2 regions of the Gulosibacter massiliensis genome follow, and region 2 is predicted to be linked to the other one. Evidence: riboswitches for the same ligand, from Rfam matches in the RefSeq annotation. Region 2 holds a riboswitch; the other holds the start of a gene.
What was found. A riboswitch is a leader RNA that binds a small molecule or an ion and turns the genes downstream of it on or off. The one in region 2 is predicted to bind thiamine pyrophosphate.
Positions count from the first base shown of each region.

Region 1: it holds a riboswitch for thiamine pyrophosphate, as region 2 does, so the genes downstream of both, EJL01_RS04815 (thiamine ABC transporter substrate-binding protein) here and thiD (bifunctional hydroxymethylpyrimidine kinase/phosphomethylpyrimidine kinase) in region 2, are expected to answer to the same signal.

Region 1 is NZ_UYZX01000001.1:993,116-996,829, reverse strand. Features, by position in the region: gene EJL01_RS04825 (DUF8185 domain-containing protein) at 1-268, shown strand, start outside; gene gdhA (NADP-specific glutamate dehydrogenase) at 318-1,664, shown strand; TPP riboswitch at 1,702-1,805, shown strand; gene EJL01_RS04815 (thiamine ABC transporter substrate-binding protein) at 1,854-2,906, shown strand; gene EJL01_RS04810 (ABC transporter permease) at 2,893-3,714, shown strand, end outside.
Region 2 is NZ_UYZX01000001.1:1,717,630-1,721,343, forward strand. Features, by position in the region: gene EJL01_RS08190 (MFS transporter) at 1-1,044, shown strand, start outside; TPP riboswitch at 1,089-1,182, shown strand; gene thiD (bifunctional hydroxymethylpyrimidine kinase/phosphomethylpyrimidine kinase) at 1,253-2,083, shown strand; gene EJL01_RS08200 (3-oxoacyl-ACP reductase) at 2,087-2,878, opposite strand; gene thiE (thiamine phosphate synthase) at 2,875-3,615, opposite strand; gene thiM (hydroxyethylthiazole kinase) at 3,612-3,714, opposite strand, start outside.

The sequences.
Region 1 (3,714 bases), 720 kb from region 2:
CAACGAACTCGGCCAGCTGCTCGCTGAGCGGGTGCGCACCGATGTGTGGACGCGCATGCTGCCGGACGACGTGGTCGCGAGCGACATCGCCGATCAGGATGCTCCTGATCGGCTTCCGCCTGCGGGCGCGGCCTTCGCGGCACACGCTCTGGGGTTTCTTCGCACCGGAGAAACTGGGACACTTTCGACGGCACCGGGCTGGTGGCGCCTCGGCTTCGCCGCGGGCCAAGTGCTGGTGCGGCGCAGAAATTACGCCAGCGCGCAGTAACCTGCAAAGGCTAGGGACGATAACCGAGAGGATCCACACCTTGACCACAATGCACGCCACCATCGAGGCGCTCAAGAACGATGTGCTCGCCCGCAACGCCGGTGAGCCGGAGTTCCATCAGGCAGTGGTCGAGGTCCTCGACTCACTCGCCCCGGTGCTCGAAACGCACCCGGAGTACCTCGACCAGGACGTCATCCGCCGCCTTTGCGAGCCCGAGCGTCAGGTGATTTTCCGTGTGCCGTGGATCGACTCGAAGGGCAACGTCAACATCAACCGCGGGTACCGCGTCGAGTTCAACTCGGCCCTCGGCCCGTATAAGGGTGGGCTGCGCTTCCACCCGACGGTCAACCTCGGCATCGTGAAGTTCCTCGGCTTCGAGCAGACCTTCAAGAACTCGCTCACGGGACTGCCCATCGGCGGAGGTAAGGGTGGCAGCGACTTCGACCCGCACGGCCGCAGCGACCGCGACATCATGGCGTTCTGCCAGTCGTTCATGACCGAGCTCTACCGCCACATCGGTGAGTACACCGACGTGCCCGCGGGCGACATCGGCGTCGGCACGCGCGAGATCGGCTACATGTTCGGCCAGTACAAGCGCATCACCAACCGTTTCGAGTCGGGCGTGCTCACGGGCAAGGGCCTCTCGTGGGGCGGCTCGCTCGTGCGCCCCGAGGCGACCGGCTACGGTACCATCTTCTTCGCTCGCGAGATGCTCGCGACCCAGGGCGAAGATTTCGACGGCAAGCGCGTCTCGGTCTCAGGCTCGGGCAATGTCGCGATCTACGCGATCGAGAAGGCGCAGGAGCTCGGCGCGGTCGTCGTGACCGCCTCGGACTCGAAGGGCTCGATCTACGACCCCGACGGCATCGACCTCGACCTGCTCAAGCAGATCAAGCTCAAAGAGCGCGGCCGCATCAGCGAGTACGCCGACCGCCGCAGCAACCGCGTTGAGTTCCACGAGAACCGCAACGACGTGTGGCAGGTACCCGTCGACGTCGCGCTGCCCTGCGCCACACAGAACGAGCTCGACGTGCACGCCGCGCAGACGCTGATCAACAACGGCCTCAGGGTCGTCGCCGAGGGCGCGAACATGCCGCTCACCGCCGACGCCGCCTCGCTCATGCGCGAGACCGAAGGCGTGCTGTTCGGCCCGGCGAAGGCCGTGAACGCCGGTGGCGTCGCCACGAGCGCGCTCGAGATGCAGCAGAATGCCTCGCGCGACCGCTGGACCTTCGACTACACCGAGACGCGCCTCGAAGAGATTATGGTCGACGTGCACGAGACCTGCCGTGCGACCGCGCAGGAGTACGGCGCCCCGAGCGACTACGTGCTCGGCGCGAACATCGCCGGTGTCACCAAGGTCGTCGACGCGATGATCGCGCAGGGCCTCGTCTAGGCCGATTCGCCCCTGCCCGCCAGCCGGGTAGGATGAACGAGAACGACAGGGGAGCGCCGAGCGGCGCTGAGAGTGCCACACTGGCAGACCCTCGAACCTGATCCGGCTAGTACCGGCGAAGGAAGTCGAGTTCTCTCCATCCGGGCGCTGTGTCGCGCGCGGATGCCCTCCATGCGAATGGAGGACTGAATGCTACGTCGATCATCTACCCGACTTGCCTCAACCGCCGCCCTCGTGGCGACCGGGCTGCTACTGAGCGGGTGCACGCTTGTCGGCGGTGCTGGGGGAAACGAGCCGAGCTCGTCCGCCCCGGGCACCGTCACGATGCTCACGCACGACTCGTTCAACGTGAGCGACGAGCTCATCGCCGAGTTCGAATCGGCGACCGGCTATGACCTCGTCATCACCTCGCCCGGCGACGCCGGCGTCGTGACGAGCCAGCTGTTGCTCGCGGGTGATGCCCCGGGCGTCGACGGCGTATACGGCCTCGACAACTACTCAGCGCAGACCGTGGTCGACGCCGACGTGCTCGCGCCGTACACCTCGCCGAGCCTGCCCGCATCCGCCGACGACCTGGTGCTCAGCGACCAGCTCACGCCGATCGACCAGGGCCAGGTGTGCGTCAACATCGACCACGATTGGTTCGAACACAACGGCGTCGACGAGCCGACGACGCTCGACGACCTCGCCACCGACGAGTACGCGCCGCTGCTCGCCGTGACGAACCCGCTCACCTCGTCGCCCGGCCTCGCGTTCCTCGTCGCGACCATCGCCGAGTACGGCGACGGCTGGCAGGACTACTGGCAGCAACTGCTCGACGGCGGCGCCAAGGTCGAGGGCAGCTGGTCGGACGTCTACTACGTCGATTTCTCGGGAGCCGAGGGCGCGGGCGAGTTCCCGCTCGTGCTGAGCTATTCGTCGTCGCCGGCCGAATCGGGCGGCACCACGGGCGTGCTCGAGGCGAGCTGCACGACCCAGGTCGAGTACGCCGGCGTCACGAAGGGCGCCGAGAACCCGACCGGCGCGCAGGCATTCATCGACTTCATGCTGAGCACGGAGTTCCAGCAAGCACTGCCCGAGTCGATGTACATGTACCCGGTCGACGACGCCGTCGAGCTGCCGAGCGAGTGGGCCAAGCACGCGAGCCTCGTCGATGAGCCACTCGACCTCGACGCGGCTGAGGTCGCGAGCAACCGCGACACTTGGCTGGAGGAGTGGAACACACTGTATGAGGCGAGCTAGCTGGGTCGCGGGCGCCGCAGTTCTCGCGTTCCTCGCCGTCTTCTTCGGTTGGCCCGTGGCCAGCATGTTGTGGCGAGGCATTTCGAGCGACTCCGGCATCGACCTCACCGGCTACGGTGAGGTGCTTACCAGCGCTCGCACCTGGCAGCTGCTCGCGAACACGATCGGCCTCGCCCTCGCCGCCGCGCTCGGCGCGGTGGTGCTGGGCGTGCCGACCGCGAGCATCCTCTACCGCCGGCGCGTGCCCGGCGGCGCGCTGCTGCGCGGCCTCATCACCGTGCCGTTCGTGCTCCCCACCGTGGTGGTCGGTGTCGCCTTCCGGGCGCTGCTTGGGTCGACCGGCCCCCTCGGTTGGCTCGGGCTCGACGGCACGACATTCTCGGTCGTGCTCGCGCTCGTCTTCTTTAATGTCGCGGTCGTTGCCCGGCAGGTGGGGAGTTTCTGGCGCGGCCTCGACCCGCGTCTCGCCGAGGCGGCGCGCACCCTTGGCGCGTCGCCAACGCGCGCGTTCCTCACCGTCACGCTGCCGCAGCTCGTGCCGGCGATCGTCGCCTCGGCGTGTCTCGTGCTGCTGTTCTGCTCGACCGCGTTCGGCATCGTGCTGACGCTCGGCACGCCCGCGCCGGGTACGCTCGAGACCGAGATTTACACCCAGACCACGGTGTTCCTCGACCTGCGTACCGCGGCGGTGCTTTCGACCCTGCAACTGCTCATCGTCGTCGCGACCTTGGTCGTCTCGGCCCGGCTGAACCGCCGCACCGAGTCGCGCCTCAAGCTTCGCGACAACCCCGAGCTGCCGCTGCGCCGC
Region 2 (3,714 bases):
GTGCCGAAGCGCATCCTGCTCGTCGGCGTGCTCACGGCCTTCGCGATCGGCACAATCGGCACCGCGTTCGCGCCGAGCTACACCATCGTCGTGCTCACCCGCATCTTCACGGGCGCCGCACACGGCGTCTTTTGGGCGACCGTGACGTCGTACACCGGCGCGCTCGTCACCTCGAAACAGCTCACGAAGGCGGTGTCGATCACGGGCGGCGGCGGTGGCCTCGCGTTCGTGCTCGGCGTGCCGCTCGGCACCGCGCTCGGGCAGGTGCTCGGCTGGCGCACGACGTTCTTCGCGATCGCCGCGCTCTGCGTGCTCGTCGCGGCGCTGCTCTGGTTCGTGCTGCCGAAACGGGTCGAGGAGCAACCCGAGACCTCTGCCATCGAGGTCGTGCCCGCCCCGCAGCCGATTGGTGACGTCGAGAAGACCGGCCTCGACGGCCCTCGGGTGCCACGGCCAACCCGCTCGATGTATCTCGTCGCCCTGCTCATATTGCTGTGCGCGCTGACGATGTCGGGCAACTACTCCTTCTACTCCTACATCTCGCCGTACCTGCTCGGCATTGTCTCGCTGCCGCCCGAGTGGCTCGCGACCGCACTCTTCGCCTTCGGCATCACCTCGGCGCTGGCGACGATGATCACCGGCCTGCTCTTCTCGAACCGGTCAACGCTCGGCCTTGCGGTCGCGTACGCCTGCATGCTGCTCGGCGCGGGGAGCCTCGCGTTCGCGCCGCAGGTGTTGCCGCTCGTCGTCGTGGGCCTCGCGCTCTGGGGCGCCGGGATGGGGTTCCTCCCGACCCTGCTCCAGTCGCGCCTGCTCGCGGTTGCGCCACGCAAGCACCGCGACCTCTCGAGCGCGCTCTATACCTCGGGTTTCAACCTCGGCATCGGCTCGGGCGCGTTCATCGGCGGCCTCCTCCTCGACGACTACGGCATCTGGTCGGTCGCGCCCGCGTTCCTCACCCTGGTCGGCTGCGCGTTCATCGGCATGATGGTGATGGACTTTCGGCGGCGACGCGCGGCGGTCGCAACCCCGCCCATCCGCTGATTCGCGTCGCTGCCAGCGAGCGCGAGCCGGCGTGCGCTAGCCTGGCCGAAGACACGGGGTGCCCCACCGAGGGGCTGAGATTACACCCGAGAACCTGATCGAGTTCGCACTCGCGGAGGGATGTCGCGGCGACGTTGGTACGTCGGCACGCGCTGGCTTGCTGGCGTCGCATTCGTCCTCGTGGCGGCTCAGGAAGCCGAGGTCGACCATGATTGCCAACGTTCTCTCAATTGCCGGAACCGACCCGAGCGGCGGCGCGGGCATCCAAGCCGACCTCAAGGCCTTCGCGGCGCAGGGCGCGTACGGCATGAGTGTGATCACCGCGGTCGTCGCGCAGAACACGCACGGGGTGCGCGACATCATCGCCCTCGAGCCCGACTTCGTCGCGGCACAGCTCGCCGCGGTGACCGACGATGTACGCGTGGACGCGATCAAGATCGGCATGGTCGCGAACGCGGGCATCGTCGCGGCGATTGCGCGCGGCCTCGACACGGTGCCTGAGGTGCCGGTCGTGCTCGACCCGGTGATGGTCGCGAAGAGCGGCGACCATCTGCTCGCGCAGGACACGGTCGCGGCAATCCGTGACGAACTGCTGCCGCGGGCCACCGTCATCACTCCAAATCTGCCCGAGGGCTCCGTGCTCGCGGGCGGCGCCGAACCCCGCGACGTCGAGGGGATGCGCGAGCTGCTCCGGCGCCTGCGCGGTTGCGGCAGCGAGTGGGTGTTGCTCAAGGGCGGGCACCTCGCGGGGGAGGCGAGCGTCGACCTGCTCGCGAGCGGGCACGCCGACGAGCCGCGCGTGCGCGAGTACGCGGCCCCGCGCATCCGCACCCGCAACACCCACGGCACGGGCTGCACCCTCTCGGCCGCGATCGCGGCGCTACTATCACGGCACGACGTGCCCACGAGCGTTGAGCTGGCGAAGCGGTACCTGACGGGCGCGCTGCGGCACGCCGACGAACTCGAGGTGGGTTCGGGGCACGGGCCGGTGCATCACTTTTATGAGCTCTGGCCCGTGCCCGCGGTCGTTGGCGCGTAGCCGCTAGTTCTTCACGAGCCCGCCGTCGACGACGAGGTTCTGGCCGGTCACGGCGCGCGCCCACGGCGACGCGAAGAACAGGGCGGCGTCGGCGAACTGCTCGGGCGTCGTGACCGAGCGCAGTGGGGTGCCTTGCGCGATGGCGTCGAACACCGCATCCGGCGTCGCGGCGCTCGCGTCGGTGGTGCGCAGCAGGCCGCCGCTGATCATGTTCACGGTGATGCCGCGAGGCCCGAGGTCGTCGGCGAAGGTGCGCGTGAGCGAGAGCAGTGCGGCCTTCGCGGCGGTGTAGTCGTGGTACGGCACGACGGGGTACTGAAACAGGTTCGTGCCGATGTTGATCACCCGGCCCGAACCCGCGCGGGCGAAGTGCGGGGCGGCCGTCTGAATCACGTTGAGCGCGCCGCGGATTGTGCCGGAGAACTGGGTGTCGAATTCGGCGTAGTCGATCTCATCGGCCTTCGCGCGCGCGTCGCCGTTGAACGAGAAGTCGATGAGCGCGTTGTTGACGACGGTGGTCACGGGCGCACCGAATGCGGCGTCGGCGGCGGCGAAGAGCTGCTCGACCTCGGCGGGGTCGCGCACGTCGGCGCGAGAGGCGACCACGCGGCCGGGATTCGTTGCCTCGAGTTGCTCGGCCGCGTCGCGGCTGGAGCGGTAGTTGACAACGACGCGGGCGCCTTCGCGCACGAACGCCTGGGTGAGGGCGCGGCCGAGTCCGCGCGCGCCGCCCGTGACGAGCACGAGCTGCTCGGCCAGGGGGAGCGCGGTGGTGGGGTCGATGGTGGTGGTCATGCGTGGGCCTTTCGGGTGGAAGCGGATGCGGTGTGCCAGGCCGCGGCGAGGCCGCGGGCGGTGAGTGTGGGGTCGGGTGCGGCGCAGATCGCCGAGACGAGGGCGATGGCCGCCGCGCCGGCGTCGCGGAGCGGGGCGACGTCGTCGGGACGGATGCCGCCGATCGCGACCGCTGGCAGTGGGGTGCTCGCGGCGAGGGCGGCGAAGCCCGCGACGCCGAGGGCGGGCGGATGGTCGGGCTTCGTCGAGGTCGGGCGGATCACGCCGATGCCGAGGTAGTCGACCGTGCCGACCGGCAGCGCGGCAACGGCCGCGAGGTGGGCGGACGTGTTCGCGGTGAGGCCGACGATCGCGTCCGGGCCGAGCGCGTCACGGGCCTCGCGCACCGCGGCGTCGCCCTGGCCGAGGTGCACGCCGTCGAGGCGAATGCCGAGTTTGCGCGCCGCGATCGCCACGTCGAGGCGATCGTTGATGAGCAGCGTCGCGCGGCCGTCGATCACCTCGGCGAGCCGTTCGATGTCGCGCAGTTGGTCCTCAGCGCCGCGGCGCTTTTCGCGGTACTGCACCGTCGTGACGCCGCCCAACACGGCCGCGTCGACGGTCGGGAGCAGGCCGCGCTCGCCCGTGAGGTGGCGGTCGGTGACGAGGTAGATGCCGGTGACGGGTGCGGGTGGTTGCCCGGTTGTGCAGCCGGTCGGCGTTGTGCCGTGGGCTGGCTGCGCGCTCTCGGCGGTCATGCCGCGTCGCCCGTCGTGGCCCGGACCGGCTCGAGGTCGCCGGCCGGTTCGAACCGGAGGCGCGTGCCTGCGGCCACCTCGACCGGCATGATGTGGGCG